DNA from 4 places in the Nocardioides sp. dk884 genome. Region 2 is predicted to be linked to each of the others. Evidence: predicted binding sites of a transcription regulator. Region 2 holds the regulator's gene; each other region holds the start of a gene.

Region 1 (4,377 bases), 2.0 Mb from region 2:
CTGGTCGCCGGCGGTCACCCGGTCCGCTGAGGCGGCCCGCCGCCTGCGGGGCCGACCGCGCGCCGTCAGTGGGTGTGCGAGGGAACGACCCGGCCCTCGCTGGCCTGGACGAGCACGAACCCCTGGCCGCTGAAAGCGAGCTGGAACGCCTCCCCGGACCCGCGCCCGATGAGGGCGCCGGCGCCCGCCGTACGCCGCACCGACGTGGTCAGCGAGGCCGACCACGCGATCGCCGACTGGATGTCGGCGTACGTCGGCGCGTCGACGTTCAGCATGACCGGCGTGCCGTGGGAGGTGACCGCGACGGTCCCGGTCCCGGTGAACGTGGTGTTGAAGACGCCGCCGGCCATCATGGACGCGCCCTCCACCCGCTTGATGTCCCAGGTGAGCGCGGAGTCGAAGGCCAGGACGTTGCTGCCGTTGACCGTCAGGGCGTCGCCCTCGAGCCGCACCAGGTGGATCTCCATCGCGTCGTCGGCGAGGAAGACGTCGCCGCGTCCGGACACCTTCATCAGCGGCATGCCCTCGCCGGTGAGGGTCTTCTTCAGGAACCTCCCCATGCCGCCCGATCCCTGGTAGGCGAAGTCCACCTCGCCCTGGTAGGCGACCATCGCGCCCTGGCGCGCCATGACCTCCCCGTCGAGCGCCACCCTGAGCATCTTGGAGTTCTGCAACGCGAAGCGGTCATCGCTCGTCGACTCGAGGTTGGTGTCGAACAGGTCGCTGCGCATGGGTCTCCTCCAGGGCGTGGATGTCGGTCGCAGGCTACGGGCTCGCGCAGCGGGGTCGGCGCAGCGAAACGCAGTGGCTGCACCGGTCGCTTGGTGCGTTGAGACGAGGACGCGGGCCGAGTTCGTCCTCGAGCTCGAGCGCCCGGTCCGCGCGAAGCGCCGCGACGGTGCGCACCGTGGCCGCCGTGTGCGTGCACCCCAGCTGGGCCACCGAGGCCACCATCACGATCACCGCACTGCGGTCCCTGGCCCGCCGGCTCCAAGCACTCACGGCCGAGGCCGTCACCAACCCACACCTCCGCGCCATAGCCCTTGACCAGCCAGAGGAGCGTCCCAGGCAGGGGTGTGGCCCCGCCGGCGTGGTGCCGGCGGGGTCTGGGGCGGTCGATCTATTCGTCAGGCGGGTGGGCGGTGACGAGGCGGGTGGTGGTGCGGTCCTTGATCAGGTGGAGGCCGTGGGGTGATCGCCAGAGGCAGGTCGTGGCGTCGGTCTTGTCGTAGGTCCAGGCGGTGTGGGTCTTGGCCCGGTGATGTCGACGACAGAGCGGGGCGAGGTTGCAGCTGCACGTAGGCCCGTCGGGACCATGGGCGGTGACGTGGTCGGTGTCGCAGCGTCGGGCGGGGCGTTCGCACCACGGGAAGGCGCACACCGGCTGAGCGAGACGGGTCTGCTCGGCGAGCCGGTCCGGGATCGCGTAGGCGTCGGTGTGGTGGTGGGCCTCGAGGTCGATGACCGGCTTGATCACGACCGGGGCGTCGCCGCTGCACCACTGGCGGACCTGCTCGGTCGACACGATGGACCGGGTCTCCTCGACGTGGGCGATGCCTGCCTCATCACGGCTGATCGCGGCGTGGGAGAGATGGACGTGAATCACGACCTGGCGGGGCTTGACGACCGAAGCGGCGCCGTCACCTGCCTCGGCGCGCAGGTCGAACGCCAGCTGCCGGCGGGCGAGCTCACCGACGGCCATCGAGCGGCGCACGTCCAACGACTCCGTCGACCCGAGAGCCGCCAGTTCCTCGGCGCCGTGCCGGATCGCGGTGTCGAGGTCGACTGCGTCGGCCAGGTCGAGAACACCCTCGACGTGGACGGTGCCGTCGTGGGTGGCCTCGCGGGTGTGGACGTCGAACCGACGCCCGTCCGCAGCGACGAGGCGCTGCTTCTCCGCACCTTCGGGGTCGAAGGCGACGCGGGCCTGGTCGACGAGCCGCTCGATCCCGGCCCAGCTGATCTTCCCCACGAAGCCGGTCACCTGGCGGCCCACGAAATCGGCACCGTCGAGCGGCAGGGTGGTGGTCAGCTGCGCGAGTCGCCGGGCCTTCCACAGCGGCACTTTGCCGGCGCGGACCAGCTTCCAGGTGCGCTTGAGCCGGTGGGCCAGCTCGAGCGCGTCACCGACGAGCGAGCGGGCGGAGTCGGTCGACAAGCCGAGCGCGGCACCGAACTCGATCGGCGCGAACTCCGCGACCAGCGGGGCACCTTCACCAGCCAGCGGCACCGCGAGCTCCCCGAACACCAGTCCGGTCGTCGGTGTCGCGTCGGCGACGGACTCTTCGGGGTCATCGACGCCCACACCAGGGCGGCCTCCAGGACGTCGATCTTCGCCCGCTGGGCTGCGGCCCGGCGGCGCTGTGCGAACGCCAGCACGGCGGCTGGGGTGTCGCACTCGGGGAGTTCGGGGGAGGCCATGCCTCATCTTACTCGAACGTGTGTTCGACGAAAAGAGATTGGGCGGAGCCGAAAGGTAGAGACTCTTCGGCAGGCGCGACCACGGACTCCCGCCCATGACCTCGCTGCTGCCGGGTACCGGGGAAGGATGATGACGACCACCCCTCCCGCACCTGAGCCCGACGTCGTGCCGTCCAACCCCGAGCCTGACGTGGTGCCGTCCCCGATGCCGCCGGCGGAGCCCGGCGAGGACCCGGGGGTGCCGCCGGCACCCGGCCCGGACACCGAGCCGGCGCCGGTCTGACCACCGGTCCGAGCAAGCCCGAGCAACCCCGAGCAGCGGCTAGTCCTCGGCCCCGAGCACACAGCCGGGGTTGAGGATGCCGCGCGGGTCGAGCGCGTCCTTGACGGCGCGCGACATCGCCAGCGTGCCCGGGTCCAGCTCGCGGTGCAGCCACCCGCGCTTGAGGCGCCCGACACCGTGCTCGCCGGTGATCGTGCCGCCGAGCTCGAGGGTCGCCTCGGTGATCGCGTCGAAGGCCCGGCGGGTCGCGGCGGCGCCCTCCGCGGAGCCGTCGTGGACCAGCGTCGGGTGCATGTTGCCGTCCCCGGCATGGCCGAAGACCCCGATCGTCACGCGCTCCTGCGCGGCGATCGCCTCGATGCGCCGCACCAGCTCGACCACGCGCGAGCGCGGCACACAGACGTCGTCGAGCAGCCAGCTGCCGAGTCGCTCCAGGGCCGGCAGCGCCTGACGGCGGGCCTCCAGCAGCGCCTCGGACTCCGCGTCGTCTTCGGCGACCGCCACGTCGAGGGCGCCGTGATCGGCGCAGGTCCGTCCTGCCGCGGCCACGGTCGCTGTGGCGTCCGGGTCGTCGGCCTGGAGCAGCAGCATCGCCGCCGGGTCGCCGAGCCCCATGCCGGTGAGCTCGTCGACGGCGCGCAGCGTGGTGCGGTCCATCAGCTCCAGCATCGACAGCGGCGTCGCCGACGCCGTGAGCGCCGCGACCGCGGCGCCGGCCGCCTCCAGGGAGGCGAAGGTCGCCACGGCTGTGCGCGCCGGAGCGGGGGCCGCGAGCAGCCGCACGGTGACCTCGGTGATCACCCCGAGGGTGCCCTCCGAGCCCACCAGCAGTCGAGTGAGGTCGTAGCCCGCCACGCCCTTCGCGGTACGCCGCCCCGGCCGCGCCACGGTCCCGTCGGCCAGCACGACCTCCAGGCCCAGCACGAAGTCGCCGGTCACGCCGTACTTCAGGCAGCACATGCCGCCGGCGTTGGTGGCGACGTTGCCGCCGATCGTCGAGAACGCCACGCTGCCCGGGTCGGGCGGGTAGAAGAGCCCGGCCGCGCGCGCGGCGGCGCGCAGGTCGGCGGTGACCACCCCCGGCTGCACGACCGCCACCCGCTCGACCGGGTCGAGCTCGAGGATCCGGTCCATCCGCGCGGTGCTCAGCACCACGCTTCCGGCCGGCGCCTGCGCGCCGCCGCTGAGCCCGCTGCCGGCGCCGCGGGGGACCACCGGCACCCGGTGCTCGTGGGCCAGCGCCAGCGCGGCCGCGACCTCGGCGGTGGCACGGGGGCGCAGCAGGCCCGCCGGGCCGCCGGCGCCGCCGCCCTCGGAGGCGTCGCCGGCGTGCGCCGCGACGACGTCCGGGTCCTCGACGTACAGGTCCGGGCCGAGGGCGGCGAACGGCGACCCGTCGCTCACCGCGCCGCCCCGGCGTCCGGCGTCACTTGACGGCGAGCTCGCCGAGCTCGGACCAGCCGGTGCCCGGCACCTCGGTGCTGACGATGCGCGGCGTCTCCACGAGGTACGGCGGCAGCTCGCGCTGTGCGGCCTTGAAGTGGTCGGAGGACACGTGCACGCCGCCGGCGTCGCCGTCGACGAACGCCTCGGTGAGGACGTACTCGTTCGCGTCGTCCAGGCTCCGCGACCAGTCGAACCACAGGCAGCCCTCCTCGGCACGGGTGGCTTCG
Region 2 (4,377 bases):
GCCCGGCTCGCCGGCAAGCCGACCGCCTGAGGCTCGCCGTCGACCGTCGGTCGCCGGTCGGCGGTCGGCTCAACGCACCGCGCGAGCGACCAGGGAGAAGCGCCGAGCATCGTCGGTCGGTGTGCCCGCGCAGGAGAAGCGGCTGCCACGCCAGCAGGTGAGCCGGGTGCTGGCGTTGACCAGCGTGACGTCGACGTGGCGCACCCCCGCCAACGGGACGGCGATCCGTCCTGCGCCGGTGCGGTCCAGGGCGACGCGGTGCCGGGTGCGGGTGCCGTCGGCGGCGAGCGTGGTCACCACGGCCGCCGGCGCGCTGGCTCGTGGCGGCAGGTCCAGGCGAAGTCGCAGCCGCCATCCGCGCCCGCGCAGCGTGGTGGCCGGGGTGAGCCGGACACTGGCCGAGGCGAGGTGGTCCAGGCGCACCCGGTGCCGGACGGCGGCCCGGCCGACGCCCAGCGCCGCGACCGGCCGGGCCGCGGGGTAGCCCCGCCCCTCGTCGTACGACGCCGCGGGGGCGAGGTTGTCGGCGGCGAAGCCCGCCAGCGCCGCGGGCAGGGTCGTCCCGCGGGCGCGCAGCACGGTGCTGATCGCGGCCAGGGAGTGGTCCTGGACGTGCGGCCCTGTGGAGTCCGCGGCCTCCCAGATGTCGCGGACCACTGTCGCCAGACCCCCCTGCGCGGTCGGCAGCCGCTCGCCGAGCCAACGGAAGAAGATCCAGCTCCCGTAGACCCGCAGCGCGTCGGCGCGGTCCGCCCGGCCGCGGTCGTCCAGGGAACGCCTCGGCTGGCGCAGCGGGCTGCGGTGCAGGTACTGGCGGTTGTCGTCGACGTCGTCGAACAGCTCGTCCTCGACCCAGGCGGCGGTGGCCTCCATGAGCCAGGCGTCCTGGGTGGCGTCGTAGGCGAACTGCACGGCGTGGAAGTACTCGTGGGCCGCTGTCACCTGGAGGTTCTCCAGCGGCGTGTTGCCCGGGAACTGCGTGCCGTCGTAGTCGTCGTCGAGCACGCAGTAGGCCGCACGGGCGTTGGCGCCGATGACCGGGACAGGAGCGTCGCTCGCGCAGTAGCCGTACAGCCCCTGGTCGCCGATGTCGGCAAGGTAGATGTCCGTGCGGGCGTCACCGCCGAGCGGGCCGTCGCCGAGCGGCGCCCGGTATCCCGCCGACCGCAGGCGCGCGTGCACCGAGACGAGGGTGTCCAGCACCAGGTCGACCTGGTCGGGCACCCCGTTGCCGGAGAGGTCGGCGAGGTCGGGGCTGTCCGCGCTCGCCGGGTTCGACGCCCAGTGCACGCAGAGGACCGCGGTGCAGCGCACCCGCGGTGCGGCGCGAGGGCCCCACCCGTGACCGGCGGGATCCGCGCGGCCGTCGGTGGGTCGGGCGAGCAGGCGTCGCGCTGCGGCGCGCTCGCCGGCCGGCAGGGCATCCAGGGTGAGTGCCAGGTCCCGCAGGGCGATCGTGGCGTCGCCAGCGCGCAGGCCGCTGGACTCGGGGGCCAGCGCGCGGCGTGCCCCGGCCAGGGCGGCCCGGGCCCGGCGCAGCGGCACCGCCTCGGTGGGCACGCTCAGCGGGGTCGTCGCCGAGCCGGTCGCGGGGCCAGCCGAGGGGCCAGCCGAGCGAGGCGGGCCGGGATCGGCGTGTGCCGGGGTCGGGGCGAGGGCGGTGAGGACGGCGAGGCAGAGCGCTGGAAGGCCCAGGGCGCGTGCTCGGCAGGGGCCGGGCGAGGACGGGCGCCGCCGGGCGGCGCGAGGGGCTGGCACGAGGTGATCCTGTCACCCCGTGCCGGCCCGGCTCGGACTCGCCACGGACCCGGCGCGAGGGACCTCAGACCCGGCGCAGGACCGCGGTGACCTTGCCCAGGATCGAGGCGTGGGTGCCGTCGATGGGCTCGTAGGCGTCGTTGTGGGGGAGCAGCCAGACCTTGCCGTCCTTGCGCTGGAAGGTCTTCACGGTGGCCTCGCCCTCGATCAGAGCGGCCACCATGTCGCCGTTGTTGGCGGTCTGCTGCTGGCGGATCACCACGTAGTCGCCGTTGCACACCGCCGCGTCGATCATCGAGTCACCGGAGACCTCGAGCAGGAACAGCTGTCCGTCACCGACCAGCTGACGTGGGAGCGGGAAGACGTCCTCGACCCGCTCCTCGGCGAGGATCGGCCCGCCTGCGGCGATACGGCCCACCACCGGCACGTAGGAGGGGGCCGGCACGCTGTCGCCGATGCCGGTCTCGTCAACCGAGGAGCCCTCGCCCGAGGACATGGCCTTGCGGGCGGCCATCACCTCGGGCAGGAACACCTCCAGGGCACGCGGACGGTGCGGGTCGCGCTTGATGAAGCCCTTCTGCTCGAGGACCTTCAGCTGGTGCGCCACGCTCGAGGAGCTGGTCAGGCCGACGGCCTGACCGATCTCGCGCATGCTCGGCGGGTAGCCGCGCTTCTCGATGCAGTCGGTGATGTGGGTGAGCACCCGCACCTGGCGCGGGGTGAGTCCGGTCGCGTCAGCAGGACCGTCGGGGAGCTCAGCGACCCCGTCGCTCTTCTTCTTGGCCATCTGTGCCTTCCCTCGGGTCGTCGTCCGGGTTGTCCGCGCCTCCGGCGGATCGGGCGTCGTCCCGGGTCCGGTGGCGTGAGGGCCACCGTAGCGACATCCACCCCCAGAGTTCAAACATCTGTTCGAAGTGCGTGTCGCGGGCCTGCCTGCGCGGCCGAGACGGGCGATGCGTCGAACATTCGTTCGCCCAGATGCTTGCGTTCCTCGAACACCTGCTCTAGCGTCGTACATGTGTTCGATCGAACGTCTGGTCGAACGTCGATCCGGTCCCGTTTCGGCGGGACTGTCGGTGGCGGGCGTTAGACATCTTCTCGACGCCGCGATCCGAGGCTGACACCACTTCCCCAGGAGCCACGATGAGCACGCTGAACCCCACGACCATGATCATCACCTCTCGTCCGGCGACCGGCCGGTCCGTGCGGCTGACCCGCCGAGGCCGCGTGGTGGTCTTCCTGTTCTGCGTGGCGGTCCTGCTGGGCGTCGGGTTCGCCCTCGCCGGCGGCTCGATGGCGACGGCGGAGAGGGGCTCGGCGGAGCCCACGGAGATCATCACGGTCGGCACCGGTCAGACCCTGTGGGACATCGCCGCCGAGCTCAGCGACGACGGTGACGTGCGCGAGGAGATGCGCCACATCGAGCGGCTCAACGCCCTCGACTCCACGATGCTCGTCGCCGGTCAGCGCCTCGCGGTGCCCACCAGCTGAGGCACGCCAGACATCGCCGGTCGCCTCGACCCCGACCGGCGAGCAGGGGAAGACAGGGGGCGGAGCCTGATGGCTCCGCCCCCTGGTCGTTCCTCGAGGTCGAGGTCGTTCAGCGGGCCGCGCGTCGTCCGCCTGGCACCGTCGTGCGTGTCGCCGGGGTGCTCGCGGCGACGGGGTCCTGCGTCGGGGCGGCTGCGGGATCGGGCGACGAGGAGGGGCCGGAGGTGAGGCAGAGCTCGCGCAGCAGGCGTGCGATGAGCATGAGGGCCACAAACAGGCAGGCCACGGCGCCGGTCGAGGCGAGCGCCAGGAGCCACCAGCCTCCGGAGTCGCCGCCGCGCGCGCTGGCACCGAAGTCGATCGCGGCGTAGACGAGGTATCCCCAGGCGATGACGGCCAGCGTCACGCCTCCGGCCAGGGCGAGCAGGCGTGGCTGCACCGTCGGAGTCTTCTTGGTGCCCCGCCTCGAACCCGCCCGCTTGCCCTTGCTTGCCACGGGGTCATTGTCGCTGATCGCGCGCCCGGGCGCTCGGCGACCCGCACGTCGACCCCGCCCCTTTTGAGCCACGTCCGTGCGGCGTCCGATTCGCGCCTGATCCGTGCCGCTTGCGGTGTCGCGCCGGCGTCCGGCGAAGGCTGGCAGGGCTCTGACCTGCGGTTTCGAAGGCGGTCCGTACCGGGGGCCTCGATCGTGTCGCGCGGGCTTGCAGAGGATCCGCCGCACGCGTACGGTTACCCCTACATCTAGTACTTACAGCGCTGTAGTTATCCACATCTAGTGCACAGCTCAGCGGCGCAAGACTCACAGATGTGAGTGAGTTCTACACAGCAGACCCCCCGTTATCCACACCCTGAGGCACTTCCGCCCCGGGCTGTTGTGGCGCGCCTGAGAGGAGCCCCGGATGCACTGTCCCTACTGCCGGAACACCGACACCCGGGTGATCGACTCCCGGGTCGCGGACGACGGGGGCTCGATCCGGCGACGCCGCACCTGCGGGTCCTGCGCCAAGCGGTTCTCGACCGTCGAGCTCATGCAGCTGATGGTCCTCAAGCGCTCCGGCGCGAGCGAGCCGTTCACCCGGGAGAAGGCGGTGTCCGGGGTGCGCAAGGCCTGCAAGGGCCGGCCCG
Region 3 (4,377 bases), 1.3 Mb from region 2:
GACGCGGGGTGTGCCGTGGTCCTACGATCGCTGCATGTCGCACCCCGAGCAGTCCGCGCCCACGACCGGCACCGGCACCGCTCGCGCCTGCGCCCCCGCGGTCGCGCCGGCTCGCCGAGCGCAGCCGGCCATCGGCGCCTGAGCGGACTGACGGGCCGTGTCCGACCTGGCGGTCGACGTCGCCCGGGTCCTGGGCGTGCTGGTCCTGCTGGCCCTGGCGGCGGGGTGGTTGCGCTGGCTACACCGCCGGCTCGCGGTGGTCACCGGCTGGCCGGTGTGGGCGCGCCGCGCCTCGTTGGTGGTGCTCGGCGGGGGAGCTCTGCTGTGCGCGGCCGCCAACCTCGCCTACCGCACCATCGACCCGGCGCCGTGGCGCCCGCTGGTGTGGCTGGGCCTGGCCTGGTTCGCGCTCGCCTGGTACCTCACCCTCGGCTGTGTGCTGCTCGCCGTCCTCGTGCTGGTGACGAGCCTGGTGCGGGGCCCCGCGGCCGGGCAGTGGATGCTCCGGTGGGGGACACCGGCGGTGGTGCTGGCCACGGTGGCGGTGGTCGCCGTGGGCGCCGTGGTGGCCCAGCGCCCCCACGTCACCTCGTATGAGGTGGTGGACCCGGCGCTGCCGCCGGGCTGGGACGGCACCCGGGTCGTGCTGCTCACCGACCTGCACGTCGGGGCGGTGCGCGGACGGGCCTGGGTGGAGCGAGCGGTCGAGATGGTGAACGCCGAGGACCCCGACCTGGTCGTGCTCGGCGGCGACCTCGTCGACGGTCGCGAGCGGTACACCGGCCCGGACCTGGCGCCGCTGGCCGACCTCGACGCGCCGCTCGGGGTGCTCGCGGTCTCGGGCAACCACGAGATGGAGACCGGCGACGCCGCGGCCTACCTCGAGCGCTGGGAGGACCTGGGCATCACCGTGCTGCGCAACGAGCGGGTGGTGCTCACCCGGGACGGCGACGAGATCAGCGTCGCGGGCATCCACGACGAGGTGGGCACCGGCGACCTGGCACCGGACCCGCGCGCCGCGCTGGCCGGGACCGACCCGGGCGACTTCACGGTGCTGGTCGCGCACGAGCCGCGCCAGCTGGTCGCCGACGCAGGGGTGGACCTCCAGCTGTCCGGGCACACCCACGGGGGCCAGCTGTGGCCGTTCGGCTGGCTGGTGACGCTGCAGCAGCCGACGCTGGCCGGCGTCGACGAGGTCGACGGGGTCACGGTCGTGACCTCGCGGGGCTTCGGCACCTCGGGGCCGCCGGTGCGCACCGGCGCCGCACCGGAGATCACCGTGGTCACGCTCCACGCGGGTTGAGACGTCGTACGGCCGGGGCGCCCACGTGCGTTTCGGGGCACGTCCTACGACGTCGGTCACAGACGCGAGTAGGATCGACAACCGATTCGGCGAGCAGAAGAGGGACGCATGTCTGGGCACTCCAAGTGGGCCACCACCAAGCACAAGAAGGCGGCCATCGACGCCAAGCGCGGCAAGATGTTCGCCAAGCTGATCAAGAACATCGAGGTCGCGGCCCGCATGGGCGGCGGTGACCCCACCGGCAACCCGACGCTGTTCGACGCGATCCAGAAGGCGAAGAAGTCGTCGGTCCCCAACGACAACATCGACCGGGCGGTCAAGCGCGGCTCCGGCGCCGAGGCCGGCGGCGCCGACTACTCCACGATCATGTACGAGGTCTACGGCCCGCAGGGCGTGGCCTTCCTGGTGGAGTGCCTCACCGACAACAAGAACCGCGCCGCGATGGAGGTGCGCACCGCCGTCACCCGCAACGGCGGCACGCTCGCCGACCCCGGCTCGGTCTCGCGCCTGTTCAACCGCAAGGGCGTCGTGATGGTGCCCAAGCACCACGAGGACAGCGAGGTCAGCGAGGACGACATCCTCGAGGCGACCCTCGACGCCGGCGCCGAGGACGTCATCGACCTGGGGGAGTCCTTCCAGGTGCAGTCCGAGGCCACCGACGTGGTCGCGGTCCGCACGGCGCTGCAGGCCGCCGGCATCGAGTACGACTCCGCCGACGTGCAGTTCGTCGCCAGCCTGGAGATCCCGGTGGACGCCGAGGCAGCCGGCAAGGTCTTCCGCCTCGTCGACGCCCTCGAGGACCTCGACGACGTGCAGGACGTCTTCACCAACGTCGACGTCCCCGACGACGTGATGGCCCAGCTGGAGGAGTGAGCCCGCACGCGTGAGGCCCTGCGGGCGTGTCGGTGTCGGCGCGCCCGGGGCGGCCGGATAGCGTGGTCCCCGAACAGACGTTCGAGGAGAGGTTGGTCGTCCATGCGCGTGCTCGGGATCGATCCCGGTCTGACCCGCTGCGGTGTCGGCGTGGTCGAGGGTGAGGTCGGGCGACCGCTCACGCTGATCGACGTCAATGTCGTGCGCACCTCCGCGCACCTCGCGGTCCCGGAGCGGCTGGTGAGCATCGAGAAGGGCATCGACGCCTGGCTCGATGAGCACCGCCCCGACGCGGTGGCGATCGAGCGGGTCTTCGCCCGCTCCGACGTCAGCACCGTCATGGGCACCGCCCAGGCCAGCGGCATCGCGATGGTGTGCGCGGCTCGCCGCGGCCTGCCGGTCGCGCTGCACACCCCCAGCGAGGTCAAGGCCGCGGTCTCGGGCAACGGTCGCGCCGACAAGGCCCAGGTCGGCGCGATGGTCACCCGCATCCTGCGCCTCGACGCGCTGCCCAAGCCTGCCGACGCCGCCGACGCGCTGGCGCTGGCCATCACCCACATCTGGCGCGGCGGGGCGCAGGCGCGCATCGACGCCGCGCTCGCCACGGCCCAGCGCCAGACCCAGCGCCAGGCCCCTGTCCGACCTGCGAGGAGCAGAGCATGATCGCGTTCGTCAGTGGCGAGGTCGCCGCGGTGACCCCCACCAGTGCGGTGCTGGAGGTGGGCGGCATCGGTGTGGAGCTGATCTGCACCCCCGGCACCCTCGCCACCCTGTCGCCGCGGGTGGGCTCGCGGGAGCGGGCCACGCTGTCGGCCAGCATGGTCGTGCGCGAGGACTCCCTCACGCTCTTCGGCTTCCTCGACGACGACGAGAAGGCCGTCTTCGAGCTCGTGCAGACCGCCTCGGGCGTCGGCCCCAAGCTGGCCCAGGCGATCCTCGCGGTGCTGACCCCCGACGACCTGCGCCGCGCGATCGGTTCCGACGACGTCAAGACCCTCACCCGGGTGCCCGGCATCGGCCAGAAGGGCGCCCAGCGGATCATCCTGGAGCTCAAGGACCGCATCGGCGCCCCCGTCGGCGGCCGCGCGGCGGGTGCCGTGCCGGCCGTCGACCCCTGGCGCGAGCAGGTGCTCCAGGGCCTGGTCGGGCTCGGCTGGTCGGCCAAGGACGCCGACCAGGCGGTCGAGGCGGTCGCCCCCGAGGCCGGTCCCAGCCCCGACGTGGCGACCCTGCTGCGCTCGGCCCTGCGCGCCCTGAGCAAGGCCTGAGGCCGTGCCGTTCCACGAGGACGAGCTCGAGGAGGCCGAGCACAGCCACCTGCGCTCGCTGACCACCGCCGAGGCCGATGGTGACGAGCGGGCGATCGAGGCCGCGCTGCGCCCGCGCACCCTCGACGAGGTCGTCGGCCAGACCCGGGTCCGCGACCAGCTCGGCCTGGTGCTCGAGGCCGCCCGCCAGCGCGGGCGCGCCCCCGACCACGTGCTGCTCTCCGGTCCGCCCGGGCTCGGCAAGACCACGCTGGCGATGATCGTGGCCGCGGAGATGTCCGCGCCGCTGCGCCTGACCAGCGGCCCGGCGATCACCCACGCCGGCGACCTCGCCGCGATCCTGTCCGGGATGAACGAGGGCGACGTGCTGTTCGTCGACGAGATCCACCGCATGTCCCGGCCGGCCGAGGAGATGCTCTACATGGCGATGGAGGACTTCCGCGTCGACGTCGTCATCGGCAAGGGCCCGGGCGCGACGGCGATCCCGCTGGAGATCCCCCCGTTCACCCTGGTCGGCGCGACCACCCGCGCCGGCCTGCTGCCCGGTCCGCTGCGCGACCGGTTCGGCTTCACCGCCCACCTGGAGTTCTACGAGCCCCACGAGCTGGACCGGATCGTGCACCGCTCCGCCGGGCTCCTCGACGTACGACTGGAGGCGGAGGGGGCCGCGGAGATCGCCTCGCGCTCGCGCGGCACGCCCCGCATCGCCAACCGGCTGCTGCGCCGGGTGCGCGACTATGCCGAGGTGCGCGCCGACGGGCTGGTGACCCTCGAGGTCGCCCGCGCCGCGCTCGACCTCTACGAGGTCGACGCGCTGGGCCTGGACCGGCTCGACCGCGCGGTCCTCGACGTCCTGTGCCGGCGTTTCGGCGGCGGGCCGGTCGGCGTCTCGACGCTGGCGGTGGCCGTGGGGGAGGAGCGCGAGACCGTCGA
Region 4 (4,377 bases), 2.1 Mb from region 2:
AAGTTCGCCGGCACCCTCACGGCCGTGCAGGCCGCCCAGGCGGTGGCCGCGGGCTGGCACCGCCAGGCACCTGACGACGAGGTCGACCTCGCGCCGATGTCCGACGGCGGTCCCGGTTTCGTCGACGTGCTGCACGCCGCGCTCGGCGGGGACCTGCTCGCGGTCACCGTCCGGGGCCCCGGGCGCGAGCAGGTGCCCGGGACGGTGCTGCGGGTCGGCGACACGGCGTACGTCGAGTCCGCGCAGGCCTGCGGCATCCACCTGACCGGCGGCGCCTGGGAGAGCGCGACGACGCTGGGCGTCGGCGACCTGGTCGCCGCGGCGATCGACAGCGGCGCGCGGCGGGTGGTCGTCGGGCTCGGCGGGTCGGGGACCGACGACGGCGGCGCCGGGCTGCTGCACGCGCTCGGCGCGAGCGCGGACGCCGATCTCGACCGCGGCCCGGCCGGACTGGCCGGGATCACCGCCGTCGACCTTGCGGCTGCGCGTGCCCGGGTCGCGGGGGTGGAGCTGGTCGCGGCCAGCGACGTCGACAACCCGCTCACCGGGCTCTTCGGCGCGACGAAGGTCTTCGGTCCCCAGAAGGGGGTGCCGCAGGACCGCCTCGTCGGGGTCGATGCGTGGCTGGAGGGCTTCGCCGAGGCCACCGACCGGCGCCTGTCGCTGGCCAAGGGGGCCGGCGCCGCCGGTGGCCTCGGCTTCGCGCTGCTGCTCCTCGGTGGCACCCGCGAGCCCGGGCTCGGCCTGGTCTCCGCGGCCGTGCGGCTGCCCGAGCGGGCCCGTGCGGCCGACCTCGTGGTCACCGGCGAGGGTGCCTTCGACATCAGCAGCCGCGCCGGCAAGGTCCCGTACGGCGTGGGTGAGGTCGCGGCCGAGGCGCTGCGCCCCTGCGTGGTGCTCGCCGGCAAGGTGCAGGTCGGGGCCCGCGAGATGCGGACCCTCGGCGTGGAGTCGGCGTACTCGCTGGTGGACCTGGTGGGGGAGGAGCAGGCGTTGGCCGAGCCCGCCGCTGCCCTGGAGCAGCTCGCGGCCCGCGTGGCCCGCACCTGGTCGCGCTGAGCCTGCGAGGCTTTCTCGGGCAGGCCAGTTCTTGGCGGACCGGCGAGGAATATCCGGGTGTGTGCGACGATTGACGAAGTACCAACCCTTTGTCTTTCTATCTGGGAGCTGCACACATGACCGAGCAGGTGGACACGACCACTGAGCGTCGTACCGACCAGATCAACCTGAGCCCGGTGGCGGCGGCCAAGGTGAAGAGCCTCCTGGCCCAGGAGGGTCGCGAGGACCTCCAGCTGCGGATCTCCGTGCAGCCCGGTGGCTGCTCGGGCCTGCGCTACCAGCTCTTCTTCGACGAGCGCACGCTCGACGGTGACGTCGTCACCGACTTCGACGGCGTGGCCGTCGTCGTCGACCGGATGAGCGTTCCCTACCTCAACGGCGCGATGATCGACTTCGTCGACAGCATCGAGAAGCAGGGCTTCACCATCGACAACCCCAACGCGACCGGTTCCTGCGCCTGCGGCGACTCCTTCCACTGAGTCACCGCTGACGCTGGATCGGCCGGCCCGCACCGCGGGCCGCTCGACCCGGACACCCTCGACAGCCCCCGCCGCAAGGCGGGGGCTGTCGTCGTCTGTGGGGAGGCCGCGCCGATGATTCGAGCGGGGCCGGTGGCCGGGGGCGGTCCGGTGGTCGGGGCGCCCGATTGCCGGGCGCGGCCGGTTGAGGTTGTCGAGGCCGTCGCGGGCGGGGTCTCGACCGATCTCAATCGTCCGGTGGGTGCGCGGTGACGAGGCGCGTGGTGCCACTGTCCTTGATCAGGTGCAACCCGTGCGGGGATCGCCAGACGTAGGTGGCCGCGTCGGCCTTGTCATAGGTCCAGGCGGTGTGGGTCTTGGCCCGGTGATGTCGGCGGCAGAGCGGGGCGAGGTTGCAACTGCACGTCGGGCCGCCGGTCGGGCTGGCGCCGTGGGCGACGACGTGGTCGGTGTCGCAGCGGCGGGCGAGGCGCTCGCACCACGGGAAGGCGCAGACCGGCTGGGCCAGACGGGTCTGCTCGACCAACCGGTCGGGGATCGCGTAGGCGTCGGTGTGGTGGTGGGCCTCGAGGTCGATGATCGGCTTGATGACCACCTGGGCGTCGCCGCTGCACCACTCGCGGACCTGCTCGGTCGACACGATGCTGCGGGTCTCCTCGACCTGCGCAATCCCGGCCTCATCACGGGAGATCGCTGCGTGGGAAAGGTGCACGTGGATGACGACCTGGCGGGGCTTGACCACCGGTGCGGCACCGTCGCCGGCCTCCGCCCGGAGGTCGAAGGCGAGCTGGCGCCGGGCGAGCTCACCGGCGGCCATGGATCGGCGCACGTCCAACGACTCGGTGGATCCGAGGGCCGCGAGCTCCTCGGCGCCCTGCCGGATCGCGGTGTCCAGGTCGATCGCGTCGGCGAGGTCGAGGACACCTTCGACGTGGACGGTGCCGTCGTGGGTGGCCTCGCGGGTGTGGACGTCGAAGCGGCGTCCCTCGGCAGCGGCGAGACGTTCCTTCTCCGCACCTTCGGGGTCGAAGGCGACGCGGGCCTGGTCGACGAGCCGTTCGATCCCGGCCCAGCTGATCTTCCCGACGAAGGCGGCGAGCTGGCGGTCAACGAACTCCGCGCCGTCCATCGGCAGCGTGGTGGTCAGCTGCGCCAACCGCCGGGCCTTCCACAGCGGGACCTTGCCGGCCCGGACCAGCTTCCAGGTCCGCTTCAGCCGGTGTGCCAGCTCCAGCGCATCACCGACCAGCGCCCGCGCGGAGTCGGTCGACATGCCGATCGCGGCACCGAACTCCATCGGCGCGAACTCCGCCACCAGCGGAGCACCCTCCCCAGCAAGGGGCACCGCGAGCTCGCCGAAGACCAACCCGGTGGTCGGCGCCTCGGCGACCGACTCCTCCGGGTGCATCGACGCCCACACCAGAGCGGCCTCTAAGACCTCGATCTCCGCCCGCTGGGCGGCAGCCCGGCGGCGCTGTGCGAACGCCAGCACGGCGGCTGGGGTGTCGCAGTCGGGGAGTTCGGGGGAGGCCATGCCTCATCTTACCCGAACACACGTTCGAGAACAAGGGCTTTTCCACCGGTCGCTGATGATGATCTCGTCGCAGTCGTTGACCACGAGGACCTGACGCGTGGTCGACGTCGATCTTGGAGGAGGCGTTGTCGACGTGGATGGTGCCCGCGGTGCTCACCGTTCTGATGCGCGTGTCGGCGGGTAGGTCTGGGGCGGCTTCGGCCGGTGTCGCCCTTAGCTTCGCGGGACTCGACCCCCGGGCGTCGGGGGCCGGGGCTCGAGCACCGCAGTCGGCGCGTCGGTCTTCGCGCGGTAGAAGTGCCACCACCAACACCACCCGAACCGTCACCGATGTCTTGAGACATGACACCACCGTGTTTCAGGTTCCTCGACCGTGGTCTCGGCAAGCTCGACCAACGGGGTGCCGCTCGATCGTCGGATCGCCGTCCGGCGCGTGCCCCTGCGCGACACCAGCCCCCGCCGTACGACGGGGGCTGGCGCGGTCGGTGGCGATGGGAGGGGGGAGGGTGCCACCGACTCGAGAGCCGGGTGTCGTGGCTCTCGCTCGTCCGGGCCGCCGGCGTGCCTGCGGACCGGAGCGGTCGTCAGTCGAGGTGCAGGTGCAGCGCGTTGGCGAGGCGCTGCGCGGCGGCGGAGACCTCGATGCCGCGCTTGGGCTGCTCGGCGGGGTAGTCGGCGAACAGGATGCTCGGGGCGGGGCGCACGGCGGCGCGGGCGGCGCGCTCGAGGTCGCGGCCGCGGGCGCCGGCGGGGAGGTTCGCGGAGGCCGCGCGACAGTCGGCGTGCATCTCCTGGAGCGTGCCCAGATCGTCGTAGGCGGGGCGTGCGGCAGGCGGGAGGGCGGTCATGTCGTCGACGCTAGGGGCTACCGCAGGGTAGAGACAGCGGTACCGACGGGTAGTGTCCGCGCCATGTCTCTGCTGATCGCCGGATCGATCGCCACCGACCACCTCATGTCGTTCGGAGGGCGCTTCGAGGACTCCCTCGTTGTCGAGCAGCTGAGCAAGCTCTCGGTCTCCTTCCTCGTCGACGACCTCGAGATCCGCCGCGGCGGTGTCGCGCCCAACATCTGCTTCGGGCTGGCCGGCCTCGGTCTGCGCCCGGTGCTGGTCGGCGCGGCCGGCGAGGACTTCGCCGACTACCGCTCCTGGCTGGAGCGCCACGGCGTGGACTGCTCGCACGTGCGCATCTCCGAGAGCAAGCACACCGCGCGCTTCGTGTGCACCACCGACACCACGATGGCGCAGTTCGCCTCCTTCTACCCCGGCGCGATGAGCGAGGCCCGGCTGATCGAGCTGGAGCCGA

What was found. The regulator LexA, encoded in region 2, represses DNA repair genes until DNA is damaged. The targets are predictions, from matches to a motif close to TCGAACANNTGTTCGA.
Region 1: a site for LexA is predicted at 2,434-2,449, ahead of GFH29_RS07795 (HNH endonuclease signature motif containing protein). Genes of this name have one in related genera too.
Region 3: a site for LexA is predicted at 2,246-2,261, ahead of ruvC (crossover junction endodeoxyribonuclease RuvC). Genes of this name have one in related genera too.
Region 4: a site for LexA is predicted at 3,085-3,100, ahead of GFH29_RS07255 (HNH endonuclease signature motif containing protein). Genes of this name have one in related genera too.

What each region holds. Positions count from the first base shown of each region.
Region 1 is NZ_CP045649.1:1,598,502-1,602,878, forward strand. Features, by position in the region: gene hisF (imidazole glycerol phosphate synthase subunit HisF) at 1-30, shown strand, start outside; gene GFH29_RS07790 (AIM24 family protein) at 66-731, opposite strand; gene GFH29_RS07795 (HNH endonuclease signature motif containing protein) at 1,121-2,305, opposite strand; gene GFH29_RS07800 (hypothetical protein) at 2,552-2,704, shown strand; gene GFH29_RS07805 (FAD-binding oxidoreductase) at 2,744-4,108, opposite strand; gene GFH29_RS07810 (putative quinol monooxygenase) at 4,131-4,377, opposite strand, start outside.
Region 2 is NZ_CP045649.1:3,599,807-3,604,183, reverse strand. Features, by position in the region: gene GFH29_RS17185 (ATP-dependent DNA helicase) at 1-30, shown strand, start outside; gene GFH29_RS17180 (MXAN_6640 family putative metalloprotease) at 70-1,560, opposite strand; gene lexA (transcriptional repressor LexA) at 1,823-2,545, opposite strand; gene GFH29_RS17170 (LysM peptidoglycan-binding domain-containing protein) at 2,902-3,249, shown strand; gene GFH29_RS17165 (hypothetical protein) at 3,359-3,688, opposite strand; gene nrdR (transcriptional regulator NrdR) at 4,152-4,377, shown strand, end outside.
Region 3 is NZ_CP045649.1:2,324,552-2,328,928, reverse strand. Features, by position in the region: gene GFH29_RS11260 (metallophosphoesterase) at 158-1,303, shown strand; gene GFH29_RS11255 (YebC/PmpR family DNA-binding transcriptional regulator) at 1,412-2,176, shown strand; gene ruvC (crossover junction endodeoxyribonuclease RuvC) at 2,279-2,839, shown strand; gene ruvA (Holliday junction branch migration protein RuvA) at 2,836-3,444, shown strand; gene ruvB (Holliday junction branch migration DNA helicase RuvB) at 3,449-4,377, shown strand, end outside.
Region 4 is NZ_CP045649.1:1,490,402-1,494,778, forward strand. Features, by position in the region: gene GFH29_RS07245 (glycerate kinase) at 1-1,059, shown strand, start outside; gene erpA (iron-sulfur cluster insertion protein ErpA) at 1,176-1,538, shown strand; gene GFH29_RS07255 (HNH endonuclease signature motif containing protein) at 1,765-3,072, opposite strand; gene GFH29_RS07260 (hypothetical protein) at 3,657-3,920, opposite strand; gene GFH29_RS07265 (carbohydrate kinase family protein) at 3,984-4,377, shown strand, end outside.